Regions from separate parts of the Senimuribacter intestinalis genome, predicted to be linked through region 3. Evidence: riboswitches for the same ligand, from Rfam matches in the RefSeq annotation. Region 3 holds a riboswitch; each other region holds the start of a gene.
What was found. A riboswitch is a leader RNA that binds a small molecule or an ion and turns the genes downstream of it on or off. The one in region 3 is predicted to bind cobalamin.
Positions count from the first base shown of each region.

Region 1: it holds a riboswitch for cobalamin, as region 3 does, so the genes downstream of both, NFR88_RS09775 (energy-coupling factor ABC transporter permease) here and NFR88_RS02875 (energy-coupling factor transporter transmembrane component T) in region 3, are expected to answer to the same signal.
Region 2: it holds a riboswitch for cobalamin, as region 3 does, so the genes downstream of both, NFR88_RS06210 (NCS2 family permease) here and NFR88_RS02875 (energy-coupling factor transporter transmembrane component T) in region 3, are expected to answer to the same signal.

Region 1 covers NZ_CALPCF010000010.1:49,956-57,163, reverse strand. The annotation lists gene miaB (tRNA (N6-isopentenyl adenosine(37)-C2)-methylthiotransferase MiaB) at 1-165, shown strand, start outside; gene NFR88_RS09800 (NUDIX hydrolase) at 162-728, shown strand; gene NFR88_RS09795 (KilA-N domain-containing protein) at 1,293-2,135, shown strand; gene NFR88_RS09790 (energy-coupling factor ABC transporter ATP-binding protein) at 2,174-3,016, opposite strand; gene cbiQ (cobalt ECF transporter T component CbiQ) at 3,034-3,810, opposite strand; gene NFR88_RS09780 (energy-coupling factor ABC transporter substrate-binding protein) at 3,818-4,138, opposite strand; gene NFR88_RS09775 (energy-coupling factor ABC transporter permease) at 4,140-4,889, opposite strand; cobalamin riboswitch at 5,050-5,232, opposite strand; cobalamin riboswitch at 5,360-5,539, shown strand; gene NFR88_RS09770 (homing endonuclease associated repeat-containing protein) at 5,654-6,685, shown strand; gene NFR88_RS09765 (sirohydrochlorin cobaltochelatase) at 6,699-7,208, shown strand, end outside.
Region 2 covers NZ_CALPCF010000005.1:19,537-26,744, reverse strand. The annotation lists gene NFR88_RS06230 (sodium:solute symporter family protein) at 1-655, opposite strand, end outside; gene NFR88_RS06225 (metal-dependent hydrolase family protein) at 671-1,876, opposite strand; gene NFR88_RS06220 (MFS transporter) at 1,897-3,105, opposite strand; gene NFR88_RS06215 (helix-turn-helix domain-containing protein) at 3,348-4,049, shown strand; gene NFR88_RS06210 (NCS2 family permease) at 4,053-5,360, opposite strand; cobalamin riboswitch at 5,427-5,601, opposite strand; gene NFR88_RS06205 (hypothetical protein) at 5,848-6,027, opposite strand; gene NFR88_RS06200 (GNAT family N-acetyltransferase) at 6,033-6,572, opposite strand; gene rpoC (DNA-directed RNA polymerase subunit beta') at 7,031-7,208, opposite strand, start outside.
Region 3 covers NZ_CALPCF010000002.1:171,053-178,260, reverse strand. The annotation lists gene NFR88_RS02880 (ABC transporter ATP-binding protein) at 1-1,039, opposite strand, end outside; gene NFR88_RS02875 (energy-coupling factor transporter transmembrane component T) at 1,012-1,920, opposite strand; cobalamin riboswitch at 2,036-2,227, opposite strand; gene NFR88_RS02870 (Rpn family recombination-promoting nuclease/putative transposase) at 2,504-3,415, shown strand; gene rplQ (50S ribosomal protein L17) at 3,509-3,850, opposite strand; gene NFR88_RS02860 (DNA-directed RNA polymerase subunit alpha) at 3,981-4,925, opposite strand; gene rpsD (30S ribosomal protein S4) at 4,975-5,595, opposite strand; gene rpsK (30S ribosomal protein S11) at 5,618-6,016, opposite strand; gene rpsM (30S ribosomal protein S13) at 6,034-6,402, opposite strand; gene rpmJ (50S ribosomal protein L36) at 6,524-6,637, opposite strand; gene infA (translation initiation factor IF-1) at 6,775-6,993, opposite strand; gene map (type I methionyl aminopeptidase) at 7,013-7,208, opposite strand, start outside.

The DNA of each region.
Region 1 (7,208 bases), on a different contig from region 3:
GTGCTGGTAGAAGGACCGAGCAAAACAGGAAGTAAAACCTTTGCAGGAAGAACCGATGGGTTTAAGCTGGTGAACTTCCGCAGCGAGACTGACATGACAGGAAAGATGATAGATGTAAAGATTACAAAGAGCAACACCTTCAGCCTGGAAGGAGAAATTTTATGAATCCGAAGCTGAGAAATCTTTGCACTGTCATTACAGATTTTGTGCCGGGCTGTGAGCAGGAAGCGCGGGATAGGGAAGTTATGCTTCGTTTTTTACAAGAAAACGACAATTGTCTGGTGCGGGAGAATCTGACTGCACATTTTACAGCTTCCTCGTGGATTGTCAATGATGGTGGCGATAAAGTACTTATGGTCTACCACAATCTGTATGACTCTTGGGCCTGGACTGGCGGTCACGCTGACGGTGAAGCCGATCTGCTTTCTGTTGCAATCCGTGAAGCAAAGGAAGAAACTGGGGTGCAGGATTTCAAGGTGCTGCGGCGTGTACCGTTTTCTCTTGAAATTATCACCGTAGACGGTCATGAAAAACGCGGCGATTACGTGCCGTCACACCTTCATTTGAATTTGACCTACCTGCTGCAGGCAGATGAAAATGCGCCGCTTTCTGTTAAAGCAGATGAAAACAGCGGAGTGCAGTGGATTCCTGTCAGTCAGCTTGCGCAGCGCGTCAGCGAACCGTGGATGCTAAAGCGGGTATATGGAAAGCTTATTAGCAGGGCGTAGGTGCGGTGTGCATATATTTTGAAAAAATACTTAAAATATGCACATTATCGTGCATATTTTGACGATAAACTTCGAATATATGCATTTTTTTAAGAAAACTCATGTCGTTTATAGGAAATTTTAGCTGAATATATAGAGAGTTGTACATATTTTGAAGAAAACTCCTGAAAATATGCATGTATGGTCGAAAAATTATGCATATTTTAGGAGTTTTTTTATTATATATGCATTTCTGCAGGAATCTAATGCTACTAAATTGATGGGGAAAAAATTCATCTCCAGTTATGAGAAGGCTATAAAGAAATTTCAAACGTTGTTAGCATTAGGCGACTATAAAGATGTAAAGACTCAAACTAAAAACTGTTTTGCAGGTGAGTACGGAAGAAATTGTGAAGTGACAAAATCAACATTCGTACAGAAAGAAAAAGCTATAATTGAGTTGATTTTACATTGCAAAAGACGAACAAAATAGCTATAATGAATTACTAAAGAGTTAACATTATAGTTATGTGCAGGCGGGTTTCTTTTTAGTGAGATTATAATGACACAATAGCAGGAGGAACAATGGGGAAAGTAATCAAGGATACGATTCATGCGAATGGAATAGATATTGGAATTTACACACAGGATTTTGAAAATGAATTCATTTCATTAACAGATATTGCTCGGTATAAGAGTGATGACCCAACAGCAGTTATTCAAAATTGGATGAGAAATCGGGATGTGATAGAATTTTTGGGATTATGGGAAAAACTCCATAATCCGGATTTTAAACCCCTCGAATTCGAGGGGTTTAGAAAACAGGCAGGAGCAAATGCATTTACAATGTCACCAAAGAAATGGATAGAAGCTACAGAAGCTATTGGAATTGTTTCAAAAGCAGGACGTTATGGAGGAACATATGCCCATAGTGATATTGCAATGTCCTTTGCAACGTGGATTTCGCCAGAATTTCAGTTATATATAATGAAAGATTACAGAAGATTGAAGACGGACGAGAATAGTCGATTATCTTTGAACTGGAATTTGAATAGAGAAATTTCCAAATTAAATTATAAGATACATACGAATGCAATTAAAGAAAATCTTATTCCACCGGAATTAACGCCTGCGCAGATTGCTTATACATATGCAAATGAAGCTGACATGTTGAATGTTGTTTTATTTGGAAAAACAGCGAAGCAGTGGAAAGTCGAAAATCCTATGGTAAAAGGAAATATGAGAGATGGTGCGACACTAAATCAGCTTTTGGTGCTTGCAAATTTAGAGAGTTATAATGCCATTCTGATTACCCAAGGGAAAAATCAAAAAGAGAGAATGGAGTTGCTTCGTCAACTGACGATACAACAACTGCAGACGTTGGAAGCTGTAAGCTTGAATAATCTTCCGCAAGTAGCAGAACGCTAGTGTTTTCCTGCAAACCAGAGTTTAACAGGGTTGCAAAATTAAACCGCACTAATATATTCCTCAAGAACCTTCAGGGATTTTGGTACCGGCAGATCCGCAGGCAGGATGCCTTTTTTTACGAGGCTTTCAAAGAGCTCCATGGCTGCAGGCTTTTTTAAATTGGTCTGCTGCAAGATGGTGTCGTTTGAAAAAACCTCGACAGGAGTGCCGTGCATCAGTGTTTTACCTTCTGCAATTAATACGATTTCATCAGCCCATTCCAAAGCATAATCGACGTTATGGGTGGACATAAGAATTGTAATACCTTGTTCTACGAGCATATCCACAATTTTGTTGACGATGATTGTATGCTTAGGGTCGAGAGAGGAGGCTGGTTCATCTAAAATGATGATTTCCGGGTGCATGACTAAAACATCGGCAATAGAAACCTGTTTCTTTTGACCTCCGGAAAGAGAGTGGGTGGGTTTATGCTGAAAATCTGTAATTTCCAGAGTTTCGATGACTTTTGCGACCTCTTTGCGTGCATCTTGCTCGCTCATTCCCATGTTAAGAGCGCCAAAAGAAATTTCCTGTGTCACTGAGGCAGAAAACAGCTGATTATCCGGGTCCTGAAAGACAATGCCTACCTTGCTTCGAAGGTCTAAAAGACCTTTTTTGCTGTAGTCCACAGGCTTTCCGTCTAAGTAGAGTGTACCTTCTGAAGGTTTGTGAATGCCGTTTAAGCACAGGAAAAAAGTAGACTTTCCAGCGCCGTTTGCACCCATAAAGGCAACCTTGCGGCCACGCTCAATTTCCAGACTGAGTCCGTTTAAGGAATAGCTTTTTTCGTCGTCGTAGGAAAAAAATAAATTGTCTGCTTTAATGATAATATCTTTCGTCATGTCTTTCGCGGAAGCTCCTATCTCCATAATTTAAACCATAAAGTAAAAGCCAAAAGGGCAGTTTCATAAAGTACAATGTAGTAGATATTTCTTTTGCTGGTGGGATGGCTTTCTTCCAGCACTCTAATTTCACCATCATATCCTCTGGACTCCATAGCGTCATAAAGATTTCTGGAACGCTTCATAGATCTGATAAACAGCGCCTGCACCATAGAGGCAAAAGATTTTATTGATGTTTTAAAATCCTTGTGTCCAAGGCGGGCGCTTTGTGAAGTGGAAATGTAGTAGGCTACGTCCAGCAGCACAAAGATATACCGGTAAATCAGAAGCATGAGCTCTATCATAAGAGCTGGCACATGAAGCTTTCTGAGGACGCTTAGAATATCTGTCATAGTAGTATTAAAAGATAAAAAGTATAGACAGGATACGGCGGCTAGTGCTGTAGTGATAAGCTGTGCCCCGTGCAAAATGCCTGCAAAACTTCCAGTGACGTACCAGCTTCCAATAGGAACTGCAAAGGCGTCAAGGGGATGTTTTCCGATGTTGATGATAATGGCAGTAGTGCTCAGTATGAGAAAGGCCAGGGGGACCATCATCAAATTTCTGTATCTGGCAGCGGAAATACCGCCGCGAACAATGGTTAGCCAGCTGTTGACTCCAATGACAAAGACGCCCATAGCAATGGAACGACTGACAATACAAAAAATGAGAGTCAGCATTGCAAAAGCGAACTTTTCCATGGGGTTTACATATCTGAGTTTTGACAAATAGCACAGCTTATCTACAATAATCATAATTTATTTATTCATCCTTCATCCATTTTTTTCTTTCGTAAAACCGACCCATAAAGAAGGCGAGAATGCCGACTCCGATACCGGTCTGTACGCAGAAAATTAAACTTTCGATTTCACCGGGAATTTCACCGCCCAGATAGCTTTCCAAAATCGGTGTAAACCAAGGTTCATATTCACCGCCCTGTATTTCTTCTATAGCGCCGCCAGCAGCGTCATCAGAGCCGCCAAATTCAGCGTCTTTGAGCATTAAGAAGGGTACGACTGCGATGAGAATTGCCAGAATCAGAAGCAGAACCACAAGACCCTTTTTAGATTTCTTCTTATCCATATTATTTGCCCTCCTTGATAAATCCGATTGATTTCAGTTCAGGTTTCGCAAAGGATTCTAAACCGATGACGATGATAACAGTCAAAATGCCTTCTACGATAGCAAGAGGTACTTGCGTCGTAGCAAAAATACCCATGAATTTCGCAAGAGAAGCACCGACACCTCCTACTTCTGAAGGATAAGCCAGAGCCAGCTGCAGACTGGTAATGCAGTATGTAAGCAAATCACCTAAGGCAGCTGCCAGAAATACAGAAAACATTTTGTTTACCTTTAACTTTTTGCATAGCTTGTACACGCCATAGGTGATAAAAGGTCCTGCGATAGCCATGGAGAAAGTGTTCGCTCCAAGGGTAGTAAGACCGCCGTGAGCCAGCAGAATTGCCTGAAATAAAAGTACGATAATTCCCAAAATGCTGACTGCTGCAGGACCGAAAAGGATTGCGCCAAGACCGGTTCCTGTCATGTGAGAGCAGCTTCCTGTAACCGATGGAATTTTTAGCGAGGAAATTACAAAGATAAATGCACCTGCCATGGCAAGTACAGTGATAATTTTTCTATTATCTGTAAGGGTATTTCTGATGGAGAAAAAACCCCAGATAAGAAATGGAACGCATATCGCTCCCCATACCAGACAGTAGGTTCCGGGTAAGTAGCCCTCCATAATGTGCATGGCATTTGCCGTGGGAACCATACCAAAGACCAGTGAAAAAACTGTTACAATTGATAAAAATAATTTTTGCCTTTTTGTCATAAAGTATCTCCTTTCTTGATAAACAAATGAACAAAACACGAAATGTTGTATCTCTACGCAATAAAAAATCCTGTCATTTATGACAGGTGCAGCGATAGAAAAGTATGCAAAAAATACTTTCCGTTTCGTGTTCACACCCGGTCATCGTTCGTAACCTGTGTAAATTGGCTGTATTTGGGTAGTTCTTCTGACTTAGACATCTGGCACCCTTATCTTGCCTTCCCAGTTTCCCAGTGACATAAATTAAGATAGGGCTACGTCATTACAGCGGCGCGACCGTGCAGGACTTTCACCTGCTTCTCTTTTAAACCCCTTGAAAGGGACCCTTATACATTCAATTGTAACCTCATTATATTACCGGAGGTTGTATTTTGTCAAGCGGAGGATAGGGGCAAAAAAAGATTCTGTACAAATGCGATTTGATATGATACAATGTCAGCGTAGAAGCGTTGATGCTTTGAAATAACAACTGAATGACAAGTATTTCTTGTCTGTTTTAACAGCAAAGAGGGAAACAGGTGCAAATCCTGTGCGGTTGCCGCCGCTGTAAGGAAGGAGTCATGCCGAAATACCACTGGACAGATAGTCTGGGAAGGTGTGCATGATGAAGATATCCGAGCCAGAAGACCTGCTTGAAATACTAGGAGTGCGCCTGACGGTTATCAGGTTTCCTAAACGACAGATACAGAAAATACGGGCTGTAGCATATTTTGCTACAGCATTTTTATTATTCTAATATTAAAACTTGCTTAGGAGAAATCAAAGTGGAAGAAAGAGAGTTAGAGCTAAGGAAGAAGCTGCTGATTGAAAAGATCAGTCGAAATCCAGACAGGAAATACGGGCAGAATGACAAAACTTCTGCTGTCTGGAAAAATTATGCATTAGCAAGTCCGGACGGCAAATGTGTCTACCAAAGCTTTTCTGATGAAGAACTGCTCGCTTATCTAAGGCGTTTAGCGTCAGAACTGGGGTATGGCCCTACGCAGGGAGAAGTATTTTGGATATTGAAAGACTACATCAAACAAAGGTTTGGTAAATGGCCTTATGCGCTTCGTGCTGCAGGGCTTTCCGCGTCAGCAGGTAAAGGCGGAAAAACTATGGAGCAGATGGAAAAAGAGCGATTGCATAAGGAAAAGCTTCTTGACATGGTCAGAGAAAAAGCACTGGAGCTTGGGAAAATTCCGCATCCCAGAGATCTGCCTGAGGTTTGCAGGGAAATCAAAAAATATTACAGCGGCTGGACTTCTGTTATTAAAGCTGCAAAGCTGGATGCTGATTTTCTTAAAAGAGCAGTCTATAAGATTCCTGATTTAGAACTGGAATATATCAATATGCTGGAAGCAGTTAGAAATTTTGCTCATGAAATAGGACGAAGTCCTCTTCATGGAGAAATTGAACAGGCTGTTAAGCAGGCGCTCATAGAGCGATGCGGCTCCTGGCGCAATGCGCTGTTTCAGATTGATTTGGAACCGGTCCTCCGAATGGAGCCTTTTCACGATATTTATATCGACCATAGAATGACAGAAAATCGAAGGCATCATTCTGACAGTCTCTATGGCTGCTATTATAAGGTATTGAATCTGGATGAAGATGATAGAAAGCGCCTTGGTATGGTAAAAGATATCTATCTGAAAAACGGAAAAATTCCTATGAAAAAGGAAGTGCCAAGACAGCTGCGGCAGGATTTGCACGAAAAATGCGGTTCCTGGGGTAACGTTCTCTATCAGATTGGCGTTACGCCAAAGGAATACTACGAGGAGAAAAATAAAAAGAAAAATAGTAATCAAGGAAAGTAAGAGGAATAAAAAGATGAATCAGAAACAAGACACCGCGATTCTGGTAGTCAGCTTTGGCACCAGCTATAACGAAAATAGAAAGGTCACAATAGATGCTATTGAGCAGGCAGTTGCGGATGCTTTTTCAGATTATCCGGTGCGGCGTGCTTTTACCAGTCAGATGATTATTAATAAGCTAAAGAAAAGAGATGGACTTCATATCGACAACGAAGCTGAGTCACTGCAGCATGCAGCAGCAGATGGATTCAGAAAGCTGGTGATACAGCCGACACATTTGATGAATGGAACAGAGTATCACGACCTTCTGCGCGATGTGGAAAAACATAGAGATCTTTTTGCAGCTGCAGTACTTGGAGAACCTCTTTTAACTGATAAAGAGGATTTTGAGAAAGTTGCAGCTGCCATGGTGGAAGACACAAAAGAGCATACGGATGAAAAGACGGCCGTGGTGTTGATGGGACATGGAACAGGTGTTGAGGCAAACAGGGTATACTTTGATTTGCAAGATGAGCTCAGAAAACAG
Region 2 (7,208 bases), on a different contig from region 3:
TACTGCCGATCGACATAAATCCTTCCGGCAAACTCCTCGTTATTTCTCCAAGGCCTCCACCTGCACTGATTGTCACAGGTACTGCCGTAAAAACAGCCGCCACCATAACAAAGAACAGCAAAATGTCTGTATTAACAACAGTTCTCAAACCCCCGCTAGTCAAAAACAATGTAATAAGCATTCCGATTACCAGTGTAATTCGCACGTCTAAACCAGTCAACGTGTTAAGCATTACAGATGAAACCGTAAACTGTGTCGACAGTGCAGCAACAGACGCACAGATGTGCATTACACTGGTAATGTACTTTACGCTCAATCCATATCGTTTACCCAAATAATCCGGTACAGTAAGTCCGTTCAAACCGTTGAGCCTTTTCGCCAAAACAAAGCCTATCAGTAAGAATCCTGGCGCAGCGGCAAGGTTCCACCACATGCCGCCCATCCCCATCAGATAGCAGTACCCTACTGCGCCAACCAGTCCGCTCCCGCCAAAATCCGTCGCCGCCATAGACAGTCCGGTTTGCAGCTTATTCAAGCCTTTATTCATCGTCAGAAAATCACTTGAATCCGAAAGTTTGCGATTGGAGCAGTGACCAACAATTAAAACAGCTGCAAGTAGCAGAGCCATAAAAATATAGTCTATCGTCTTCATCATTCTACACAGCCTTCTTTACTCGACAAACAATTTACCTTCCTTAAATACATATTTGGGTAGTTTTTTCATGTCCTCAATATTTATATCAGGCTCACCTTCCATTACGATTAAGTCAGCCAATTTGCCTTCTTTTACGGTTCCAATACTCTCCTGCAGTCCTACAAGAGCTGCACTGTCCACCGTCGCCATCTTCAGTAGCTCTTCGTTAGAAAATCCCGCCGCCTTTCTGGCAATAAATTCCAACCCAGGGAATTCATTAAAAGTAACTCTGTCTGCATCCGTACCCCAACCAAGCCTAATTCCGGCGCGATAGGCTTTTGTCATATACTCCGAAATATGCTCCATGATTTCTATAGAACGTTCATGCATGAACGCAGGCGTATTTCCCGTCAAATCCTTCAACATGGAATATGCAATTTCCACAGTTGGAACGATGAAAGTCTGGTTTCCATGCGCTAATAATGTCTCGATACACGCATCATCAATGTAGGAAGCATGCTCAATACTGCCTATTTCTGCCTCCGCACATGCCATAATGCCCTTTTTTCCATGACAATGAGCCGCTACATAAGTTCCCTGTTCTTTCGCCGCATCGGAAAGTGCCTTCAGTTCTTCAAAAGAGCAGATCATAGCTCCAGGATCCCCACCGATGTTCATCACTGCACCAGTTGCCATATATTTGACAAAATCACAGCCAGCTTCAATATCTTCTCTCACAATTTTTCTTGCGTCAGCCACATCGTCAAACACTTTATAAAGTGGTCCGAATTCTGCATTGCCCGGTGCAGTCGGGGTGTTACAATGGCCGGAAGCAATCACACGCGGACCCATGATAGTTCCCTTAGCATACATGTCACGCAGCGTTACGCCCAGATTAAATGCAGAGCCACAGTCCCTAACCGTAGTATAACCGCTGCGCAGATAATCAAAGCCATATTCAATTCCTTCCACTAGTTCTTTTACCGCACTGCGATATTTAATCTGCAAAACGTCCATCGTTGTAAAATCAAAATGCATATGTAAATCCAACATACCCGGCATGAGAGTATCTCCTTTGACATCCAGTATGTCAACATCCCCCTCAAAGGCAGTTCCCGCCGGAAGAATCGTCTTAATTCTCTTGTCTTCAATCACAACATCTGCCAGTTGATTTTCTTGAACCACAAATCCCTCAGTCAAATAGGGAATCAGTCTGCAATTTTTCAAAACTAAAGTTTTCATATTACATTCCCTCCAAATCTTTACATCACTGCCCGCTCAGATTCAAAGCAGTGATTTTTCTTTTCATATAAATGCAGCAACACTGCACAAACCACTACAATTCCAAGACCAACTATCAGCAAAATAAAAATGTTGTTATATCCATCTGCGCCTTTTGTATCCAGCCATTTTCCACATAAATTATACAGCCACAGGTCAGTTGAATAGCCTACTGCTGAAGCAATCCCCATAGAAGTTCCGGTAATTTCAAAAGGAACCTTCGCTTCAGGAATCGGAGTATATAGGCCGGAACGGCTCAGCGCAATTACACTGATAAGTACAATACTCAAAATCACCGCAATTGTTTTGCTGGATTCCTGATGCGGAACAAACAGCAGACCCACAATCGTAATACCTATAGCGATACAAACCAGAATCAAGAATTTAGGCGTGCGGCACTTATCCAGAAGAAGCCCTCCCAGCGGCGAGAGGATGATTCTTACCACCGAACGATTTGCAATTGCAAAAGCTGTACTGAAAGTCACAGATACACCGAACAAGCCAGATAAAAACGGGTTGAGATATGTTGCACCAGAGATCACAATAAACAACCCCATAACAATAAACCCGTTCAACCAGGTCACCGGATGCGCCAGCGCTCTTCCAAGCATAGAAAACTTGAAATCATCGTTAGACTCTAAGCCCTTTACATCCTTCACCAGCACCATAATTAAAATAGCCACAATCGCAATTACAACGGCAAAAATTGTCGTTACATATCTGAATCCCATGCTTTCTGCAAACTGTGACAGTGCCGCCAGCACACCGTAACTCATAATTGCACCTACAATTGCTGCACACATTTCAAAGAATCCAAACATCTTTCCTTCTTCGTTTTCATCTGCCTGTGCACGAACCAATTTCAAATATGCCGACCAGTGAATGAAGGTTGTCGATACGCCGAATCCCAAATAGCAGCCAATTAACACCAAGTAGTTAGGTGCAAAGGTCATAAGGATGCCCAGACCTGCTGTCAAAAGCTGTGAAATTACAACCAGCTTCTTCGGTGAAAATCTATCTGCTAAAATACCACCCAGCAGATATCCCGGCGTTGCTGTAAAAGAAAACATCGTCAGTAGCATCCCCGCCTGCTGATTAGATAAATGAAATGCCTCCAAAAATTGCGTATAAAAAGTCGAACTTAAATAGGGCAAATTATAGCACAAAGTAGACAGGGTCAATAAAAACACAATGAAATACTTTCTTCGATCTTTCAAAATAATCACTCCTTATAATAAATTTTCTATCATTATAAAGAACTTCCTTTTCCTTTTCAAAAAACGGTATTTTCATTTTACGACTATTTTCTGCACTTTTTTCCAACAACATTGGATTTTTTGCATAAAATATGCTATACTAATAAAAAACTTTACGAGTTTTACTTTATTTCAGAGAAAAAAGCAATTATATGAAATCTTTGCGGAGGTACAGCATGGAAGAAACAATACGCAGTATACTTGGTCAGCGCATTCGTCACTACAGGAAACAAAAACATTACAGTTTGGCAGAATTTGCTCTACTCATTAACAAAAGTAAATCTTCCCTTTCAAAATATGAGCGTGGGGAAGTATCAATTGATGTGGAAACACTCATTATTATTGCAAAGAATCTTGATGTTCATATTTCACAGCTTCTTGACATGGACTATTTACTTCCAACTGAGAATTTATCACAAGAAACACCCGGTTCTTCACAACCAGGAAAAATCTATTATGTGTACGTACCCTCTCTCATACAGAAAAAAAACAAAGAGGTCAACATCTTGACCATAAATCAAGAAAAAGCTTCCTTTTATGGGCGTGTAGTCGACCCCACCGATTTTGCTAAGTGCACCTATTATTACACAGGAACAGTGCAGACTTTCGATTCATCCCAGAGGATTTTCCTCGCAAATACTGCAAATAAAAATGATTTGCTGGTTCTGGATCTTACCAGCAATTTTGGTACATCTTCAATTATCGTTGGTCTGTTCTGCAGTCTTTCCCTTGGTCGATACGATTCCTTTGTCAGCAAATGTATCGCTACCGAGAATCCTCTTACCGACCTCACCGAAGCCACTGCACTCACAGCTCCAACACGTGATGAATTGAACCAGCTAAAGAAAAGGCATATATTCAAAATACTGCAAACCTAAATTTTACAGGCAGAAATAAAGAAAAAATACCATAGCCAGCGCCACAACAGGCAGATTCACCTCATTTCTTCTGCCAGCGGCAATTTTGCAAATCAGATAAAAAATAAATCCCGCAGCAATTCCTGTCGTAATGGAGTATGTCATAGGCATCGCCACTATGGTAATAAATGCAGGAATGGCGTCATCCAGACGACCAAAATCAACTTTTTTCACTTCCATGAGAAGATACATTCCCACGATAATCAAAGCCGGTGCAGTTACAGCACTTGTCATCACCCCTGTCAGAGGCGAGAACACAACCGCCAGCAAGAAGCACAAAGCAGTTGTTACAGCAGTCAGACCGGTTTTTCCGCCTGCCGCAATCCCGGAAATCGATTCCGCATAGCATGTAACGGTAGAGGTTCCAAATAAAGCGCCCATCACAGAACCTGCCGCATCAGCAATTAAAATCGACCCGCTTCCCGGCATGGTTCCCTTTTCATCAGTCATTCCCGCCCTGGAGCTGGTGCCGATTAAAAAACCAAGGGTATCAAACATATCAACCATGGTCAATGAGATAATAAGCGCAATAAGTGACAGGATACCGGACAAGCCCGCTTTTCCTGAAATCAATCCGGAAAAATCAAGCTTAAAAGCCACGTCCGCTATTGCGCCCGGAAACTCTGCAAGGTGGTCGGGCATCGCTGTCTGTCCTGCCGCCAGACTCAGTACAATCGTTATCACCATACCGATAATCAAACTTCCATTTATGTTCAATACCACCAAAACAGCTGTGATTGCCACTCCAAGCAATGCAATCAGAACTGTAGGCGAACTGAGATCCCCGAGAGCAGGCATTCCGCTTGCTAAAGATATAATCCCTGTATCCAGAAGACCAATGAGCGCTATAAACAGACCCACGCCGGCGCTTATAGCGTATTTCAGATTTACAGGTACTGCATTGATTATCTTATCTCTCAGAGGCGAGATAACAATTAGAAAAAATAGGATTCCGGAAAGGAAGGTAAGTGCCAGCGCCTGCTGCCATGAATATCCGTAAATTCCGCATAGGGTATACGCAAAAAAGGCATTCATCCCCATACCCGGCGCCATCGCAAAAGGCTTATTGCTCAAAAATGCACACAGCAGCGTGCCTGCTGCGGCAGAAAGACATGTAGCAACCATAACGCCGCCGGAACTCATGCCTGTAGATGACAGAAATACCGGGTTCAGAAAAATGATATACGCCATGGCAAAAAAGGTTGTCAGACCGGCGCGTACTTCCTGTCTGACAGTGGTGTGATTTTCTTCCAGTTTAAATAGTTTTTTCATTAGTGCCCTCCATATAAAAAAATAACGCATCCGGCAGAGATACTTTCGCATCATATCTCTCCAATGCGTTTGCGCTGCTTCCCAGCTGGTGTTCTGACTCCAGTATCAGCATCTTTCTTCGCCTTCCCGGTTTCCCAGTGACATCATGAAGAAGACTCCTCTGTTACAGCGTTGGCGGCGTACAGGAATTTCACCTGTTTTCCTTTAAACCCTTTCGGGTACTGGCAAGCTCTTTTCAATTTTCATATATCATTATACACAATTTGAGCGAAAATGCAAGACTTTTGCATGTCTTCAAACAGGGCAAAGGCATGAAAAAAGAAATGTGACAAATATTCGTGATTCTTTTATTTTTGTCAACATCAGAAACCGTTCTCAGACTGACGGAAAAATCTCTTGAAGAGTGTACAAAAGGAAACGCCGTAAACCTGTCAAACTCCACTTATAAAGACAGCCGCCCTTTTCGCTAGGCGGCTGTTAATTATTCTTAATTCTTTAGACATCCCACCGGCACTACATAAATTCCATCCTGCCTTCGGTAAGCATAATCACCTACGCCAATAAGAATCATTAAAAAAGCCGGTTTTTTCATTTTATCTGTGTCTATTTTTTTCGGCGTGTTGGCATAATTTTTTTCGGCGTGTTGGCGTTTTTCCAGCTTATTCACTGCATTCATTTACCATATCGCTCAAAGTATTCCTCCGCCAGCATGGACATCAGGTGCACATCATAGAGGACGCCGTTCTTCCGGCAGTTCTTTCGCAGCACGCCCTCGTACTGAAATCCCAGATTCAGATACAGGTGCGCCGCTGGATTTCCCGTGTAATGATCCAGATATACCCGTTTCATCCCAAAATCCTCAAAGCACAGTTTCATGGTCGCTTCCATAGCCTGTCTGCCGTAGCCTTTGCCGCGAAGTGCCGTATCCGCAATGTAAATCCGCCAAATTTCACACTTCCAGCCTTCTATGATATCGCCAAGAATAATTCTTCCCACCGGCTCACCGCTCTCGCGCAGACAAATAGTGTACTGGCGCATATCGGCAGCCTCATCAAATTTCACATATGCCTTGGTCACATCCTCCAGACTCTGCCCGTCCGCAATGCTGAAAAACTCCGTTACTGCAGGCTGCCTTTCCCATGGGTCAAAATACTTTAAATCCTCAAAAACGCTGTCGCGTATGATTAAATCTTTGGTTTCAATCGGGTTCATATCCTTTCTCCTTTCAGAATTCACCGCCAAATCTTTTCCCTAAATTAATTTCAATATATCGCACAATTCCTATTAAGTCAATAAAAATGACTGGCTCCCAATTTAACGATGATTCCACGATACTCCTTCCTCATGGCAAAATGCATATTTTTAAAGAAATCTCCGCAAATATGCACATCAGTCTGCATATTTGCGGGGATTTTGCATTATATATGCATATTTTTCACTGCGAACCGGTAATCGCGTTGCTATTTCAGAGTATTTTATTGGCGAAAATGCATATGAGAGGAAAAATCGCCAAAAATATGCAGATTCCTTCAGGACGTTATGCATATTTTAGGTCTTTTTTACGAATATATGCACAGGCGGCACAGAACGTACTAACAAAAAGGAGCTACCTCCTCAGATCAACCTAATTGGTCAACCGTACAAGTAGCCCCTTTACAATATCCAGTCTCTTATTCTAATTCAATCAGCTCGGATTCTTCCGGTTCCAGCACCAATGCTGTATCCATTTCCATAATACCCTCGTTAGGCATGCTCATCAAATCCAAATCTTCTGCGCTTTCATCATCCATCGCTTCCACGTCAGCTTCAGCTTCTAACAGGGCCTCTTCCTGCATACGAGTATATTCA
Region 3 (7,208 bases):
GGGTCGTACTCTTTCCGGTTCCATTTCCGCCAAGAAGACAATACCACTGATTCTCTTCCACGGAAAGATTCAGACCCCGCAGTACTTCACCGCTTTCTCTGCTGTATTTAAACCAAAGGTCTTTCACCGTGATTACTGCCTTGCCGGAAGACTCTGCCGGCTGCTCTTCTACTGGTGTTGTAACCTCCGGGCTCTTTCCCTCCAGCAGTTCTGCCGCCTTAAGTCTGCCCTCTCTGATGGTCAGCGGGCTCTTCTCATCAGGCAATACACTAGAAAAAATTCTCATCACTGCAGGCAGCCCATAGAACATTGGATGCCTATCCGCTTCTGATTCTCCGGACAGGAATTCTCCAATTTTTCCCGGCTCATCAAAAGCGATAACCTCACCTTTGTCCATAACCATGACTTTGTCTGCCATAGGGAATATCTCCTCAAGGCGATGTTCCGAAATAATAATGGTCGTACCAAGATCTCTGTTAATTTTATATATTGTTGATAAAAATTCTGAAGCCGCAATAGGATCCAGCTGGGAAGTCGGTTCGTCCAGAATCAGAAGCTTCGGCTGCATTGCCATAATGGACGCCAGATTGAGAAGCTGCTTCTGTCCGCCAGACAGTTCGCTTACATTTTTGCGAAACCAGCCCTGAATGTCGAAATAGCTTGCCATTTCTGCCACTTTTCGCTTAATAGTCGCATTGTCCATGCCCAAACTTTCAAGACCAAAGGCAAGCTCGTGCCAAACCTTATCCGTAACAATCTGATTGTCCGGATTCTGCTGTACAAATCCAATTTCCGTTACACTGCGCCGATCATCGAGGTCTGCCACAGGCTCTCCACAGTACAAAACCTGCCCCTGCAGATTGCCGTAGGGAATCAAATTTTTCTTCAGTTGCTTCAAAAGAGTGCTTTTTCCGCAGCCCGACTTGCCGCACAGTACGATAAACTCGCTGGGCTCTATAGCAAAACTTACATCCTTTAAGGCGTTACCTTCCGCTAGAGGATAAGAAAAAGTCACATGTTCAAGTCTAATTGTTTCCATTTATATTCTCCTATGATATCGACAATCATCGGTGCCGCTGATAAAATTGCGTAGCTGATTAAAATCAGCGCTGTTGTCAAATCCAACTGAGGAAAGACCAGTTTCGGATAAAAGTACATGTTGGTAACACCCAGATAAGCCCCATAAAATACCGGACATGCCGTCACTGCCATCAATATCAGCATGGCAATATCTCTTCTCGAAAACTTGAAGAGGTGAAAGCTTGTTCTGCCCTTCAGTCCATAACCTCTGGCTTCCATAGAGTCGGCACTTTCAATAGATGCTTCCAATGACCATGCGATTAAGATGGATACTTCCTTTAAAAGCTGTCTGGCGCGTCTGATTAAATTTCCTTCGGTATGACTGCGTTTCATGCATTTTTGTCCCAGAGTAATTTCCGCAAAGCGGTTTTTGAGCAGGGGGATAAATCTGAAAATCATGGACAGGGTCAGCCCCAGCACTGGTGCAACTTTTCCGAAGAGGTAAATCAGCTTATCCGCTGTAATAATTACGTTGAAACAGGAAAACCACACAACCACGGCAATGAGCATAACTGCAGATGCAATACCGTAAACGATAGACTCGGCTGTAATCCTGTTGGTATTGATATACATCAGCACCGTTTCTCCATTGTTGTTGAAGAACATGTTGATAATTACCATGACAAGAAGCATAGCCAGCGAAATCCCAAGGTTCAGCTTCAGGCTCTTAAAGCCTTTGAGCACGAAGGCATAGCTCCAGGAAAATACCAGGCTCACCGCCAAAAAGTACGGTGAAATAGAAAACATAGTAATACCCACAACCAGTGCAAAATAGGTAATGTTTACAAGGGGGTGAAAGGAACAAAATTCCGCCGTTTCACCAAGTCCTTTATTTTCCATAGCCCACCTCCTGTGATATGAGATTATTTTCCTCAGACAATAAAAAGGCTGTAGCACAAAGGTGCTACAGTCCGTTTTTTCTGTATGTTCTATCTTGCTTAGCCAATAACCGTCAGCCGCTTCAGTACTCCATGCAGGTCTTCTGGCTCAGAAATCATCACACTGCTATCCTTCCCGACGTTTCACCACGAAACGTTAGTGGTTTCTTAGCAGCATTCCTTCAATACAGCGACGGTAACCGCGCAGGACTCACACCTGCTTCCCTCTTAGCTGACAACTTATCAGAACATGAAATAGTTTCATTCAATTGTTTCTAATGATTTATATACAGTATAGCACAGGCGGAAAGCTTTGTACAGTATAAAACTCTGCTTCCAAATCAGTTTACCATTTTTACAAAGTATTTTCTCAAAACATAGCTGGCAGCCCGTTTCTTCTTTCAGTCTATCATCTTCCAAATTTTGTATTGACTAGGGGATTTTTCCATGATAAAATTAGTACAAGGAGAAAAAGGCAAACTTTTACTATTTTGTCATTTTCTCTTTTTTGATTTTGCTGATTTCGTTCAAAGAAAGGGAGAAATATGAAACAAAAATCACAATTACGCCTGACTGATGATCTGGTCTTCTACTTTGTCTATGCGTCCGATACAGATGCATCCCGCCATGCACTGATGGCTATGCTGAATCTGGTTCTGGACCGCAAAGATGATCCCATTACAGAGGTTACCGTTCTAAACAGCGTGCACAAAGGCTTCAAACCGAGCGATAAAGGCACGATTATGGACATCCGCGCCAAAACCCATGATGGAGAGCAGTTCAACGTGGAAATGCAGAATAAAGTACAGGATGGCTTCGAAAACCGTATTCTGCTGTATGGCTGCCGCATGACAAATTCTTCATTGGATTCCGGGGAAAACTATGATAAAATGAAGAAAAACGTAGTCATCTCTTTTGTCAACGGCATACAGTTCAGCCATATTCCGGATTTCCATACCCGGTTTATCATGGCAGAGGACACCTACGGGTACCCTCTGACTGACAAGCTGGAAATTCATTTTCTGGAGTTGGGGAAACTGCAGGCGCAAGATCCTTCGCTGATGAGCCCGTTGGAGCAGTTCTGTTCCTATATAAAATACGTTGGTGATGACCAGAAAGAAGACTATGTTGCAAAACTCTTAGAAACTGATGAGGAGGCAATCCATATGTCCGATCGGGTATACAAAAATGTTACAGACGATGAAGTCTTAGAAGTTCTCTTATGGCATGAGGAGATGGCAAAACACGACCGTACTACGGAACGTGATGCAGCCAGACGAGAAGGTCTCGCAGAAGGTAAAGCAGAAGGTATAGAACAGGGCATCGCCGCCCTTATTTTGGATAATCTGGAAGAAGGAAAGACGCAGGTACAGATTCTCTCTAAGCTGCAAAAGCACTTCTCCCTAACCGAGGATAAAGCACAAGAGTACTATTTAAAATATAGCAAGACGTACTAAGCGTTCCCATCCATAAAGAAATATAGAATGAACAAACCCTGCAAGGCGTATGCCTTACAGGGTTTTCATGTTTAGTATTAAGTTGATGTTTGATTATACTAATTCTACGAACACTACTTCAGCGCAATCGCCTCTTCTAGGTCCCAGCTTCAGAATTCTTGTATATCCACCGTTTCTGTCAGCATACTTTGGTGCAATTTCATCAAACAGCTTGCTTACTACGCTTTCGTCGTAGATGTATGCCAGCGCCTGTCTTCTTGCGTGAAGGTCGCCGCGCTTTGCAAGTGTAATCAGCTTTTCTGCTTCTCTTCTAGCTTCCTTAGCTCTGCAGTCAGTAGTAGAAATTCTACCTTCTCTGAGCAGATCAGTTACCAGATTTCTCAGCATAGCTTTTCTGTGAGCAGTAGGTCTGCCCAGTTTTCTATATCCTGGCATATCAATTCTCCTTTCGTAATGGTTCTCGCCCCAATTTCCAGGGGAAATTGATGGGGAGACCTTATGCTTTTGTGCCCTGCGAACCGCGTGAGCAGCTTGGCACAAGTCGTATCATGGTTTGTGCAAATGATTAATCGTCGCTTGGTTTGAGACCAAGTCCTAATTCTTCTAATTTTGCTTTCACTTCGTCGAGGGACTTCTTACCAAGGTTTCTAACCTTCATCATATCCTCTTCGGTGCGTTCGGTCAACTCTTCAACAGTGTTAATTGCAGCTCTCTTCAAACAGTTGAAGGAACGAACGGAAAGTTCCAATTCATCAATTGTCATTTCCAGCGCTTTTTCTTTCTGGTCTTCTTCTTTTGCGACCATGATTTCCATGCCATCGGTGGAGTCGTCCAGCTGAATGAAGAGATTCAGGTGTTCCTGCATAATCTTCGCTCCTATGGATACGCCTTCCTCCGGTGTGATGGAACCATCTGTCCAAATTTCCAGAATCAATCTGTCAAAGTCAGTGACCTGACCAACTCTTGTGTTCTCTACTGTATAGTTGACTTTTCTAACAGGTGTGTAGATAGAGTCAACTGGAATCACTGAAATCGGTGTGCTTTCTGTCTTGTTCTGGTCAGCAGGTACATAGCCTCTGCCTCTTGCAAGATTGATTTCCATTACAAGTGTAGCATTTTCCTCCAGTGTTGCAATATGCAGCTCAGGATTGAAAATTTCCATTTCGGAATCACCAATAATGTCGGCAGCCGTTACAACTTTTGGACCAACTGCATTGATGATTACCCGCTTTGTATTATCGCCGTTCAGTCTTACAGCAAGTTTCTTTAAGTTTAAGATGATTTCTGTTACGTCTTCTTTGACACCTGGTATCGTTGAAAACTCGTGAAGTATTCCGTCGATTTTTACAGAAGTTACAGCAGCACCCGGAAGCGAACTCAAAAGAATTCTTCTCATGCAGTTTCCCAGTGTTGTACCATAACCTCTTTCAAGAGGTTCTACGACAAATTTGCCGTAAGTACCGTCTTCGTCCACAAACTTAGTGATTGTTGGTTTTTCGATTTCTATCACTAAAAACCCTCCTTCTTATTCCAAGTAATACCGGTTTTATGCCGCTTGTTTACTTGGAGTACAATTCGACGATTAAGTGCTCTGCAACCGGAGTATCGATATCTTCTCTTGTTGGCATAGCAACAACTTTACCTTCTAATTTCTCAACGTCTACTGCCATCCATGAAGGTACAGTGATTGACATTTCTTTGATTTCCTTAAATTTAGGGGAGCTTGTGCTCTTTTCCTTAACTTTAATGACATCACCAGCTTTCAGCTGCATAGATGGAGCTGTAGCTTTCTTGCCGTTTACTGTGAAATGTCCGTGAACAACCAGCTGTCTTGCTTCTTTTCTGGAAGATGCAAAACCTAATCTGTAAACTGCGTTGTCCAGTCTTGTTTCTAATAAGATCAGTAAGTTTTCACCTGTCTTACCCTGTTTTCTAGCAGCTTTATCAAATAAATTTCTAAACTGCTTTTCCTGCATTCCGTAGAATCTCTTAGCTTTCTGCTTTTCGCGGAGCTGCAGTCCATAGTCAGAAGTCTTCTTTCTGGACTGACCGTGCTGACCGGGAGCGTAATTTCTCTTCTCAATTGCGCATTTGCCGCTATAGCATCTTTCACCCTTCAAGAAAAGCTTCTGGCCTTCTCTTCTGCATAATCTGCAGTTAGCGTCTGTATATCTTGCCATGTTATATTACTCCTCCCTTCAATTAGACTCTTCTTCTCTTTGGCGGTCTGCATCCGTTGTGCGGAATCGGTGTGATATCCTTAATCATAGTGATTTCAAGACCAGCTGCCTGCAGTGCTCTGATAGCAGCTTCTCTTCCGGATCCTGGACCCTTTACGTAAACTTCAACTGTTTTTAAGCCGTGTTCCAGTGCACCTTTAGTTGCTTCTTCAGCAGCCATCTGTGCAGCGTATGGAGTAGACTTTCTGGAACCCTTGAAACCCAGGGAACCTGCGCTGGACCAGGAAAGTGCATTTCCGTCCATATCTGTAAGAGTGACTAAAGTATTGTTAAAGGTGGATTGGATATGTGCCTGGCCTTTTTCAATGTTCTTACGTTCTCTTTTCTTTTTTCTAACTACCTTTTTAGCAGTTTTAGCCATTGTTTCCTACCTCCTTCTTATTTCTTCTTTCTGCCTACAGTCTTTTTAGGACCTTTGCGAGTTCTAGCGTTTGTCTTTGTTTTCTGACCTCTAACAGGCAGACCTCTTCTATGTCTGATACCTCTGTAGCTGCCGATTTCCATCAGTCTCTTGATGTTCAGAGAAACCTCTCTTCTAAGGTCACCTTCTACAAGGTATTCTTCATCGATGATCTTTCTGATTTTACCAGCTTCATCTTCAGTCAGGTCTTTTACCCTTGTATCAGGATTTACGCCTGCTTTTTCAAGGATTACATTTGAGGTTTTTCTTCCGATACCGTAAATGTAAGTTAAACCAATTTCTACTCTTTTGTCTCTTGGTAAGTCGACACCGGCTATACGAGCCATACGTTTCCTCCTTCTCCTATCTTCCGTCACCTTCCAGGGGTGATACAGACAGGGGTTCTAATAACAATAAATTTTATCTTCCCTGCGGTCCTGGTCCTCACAGGGGATTTAACGAATTTAATTAACCTTGTCTCTGTTTGTGCTTCGGATTTTCACAGATAACCATTACTCGTCCGTTTCTTTTGATTACTTTGCACTTTTCACAGATTGGTTTTACGGAAGCTCTAACTTTCATTTTAATTCCTCCTCCATATCTATGCGATTTTCTATAATTCCTGAGCGAAGTCGAGGGAATTTCAAACAAGATTTCCTTACAGCGAAGCTGCGAAAGATTTTATCTTGTCTATAATTCCCAGGGCGGAGCCGAGGGAATTATTTATCTCTCCAGATAATTCTTCCGCGAGTCAGGTCATAAGGTGAAAGTTCCACTTTCACTTTATCTCCCGGAAGGATTCTGATATAATTCATTCTGATTTTTCCTGAAATGTGTGCGAGTACTTCAAAACCGTTTTCAAGCTTCACCTTGAACATAGCGTTTGGCTGTGCGTCTACAACGGTTCCCATTGCTTCGATGACGTCTTTTTTCGCCATAAATACACCTCTCTCTTTACTATAAGGTAAGCAGTTCAGGCTCACCATCATTAATAACAACAGTATTTTCATAATGCGCTGCAAGCTTTCCGTCAGCTGTAACCACTGTCCAGTCGTTGAGCAGCGTCTCTACTTCGTAGCCGCCCTGACAAATCATCGGTTCAATAGCAAATACCATACCGCTGACCAGTCTCGGTCCTTTTCCCGGCTTGCCG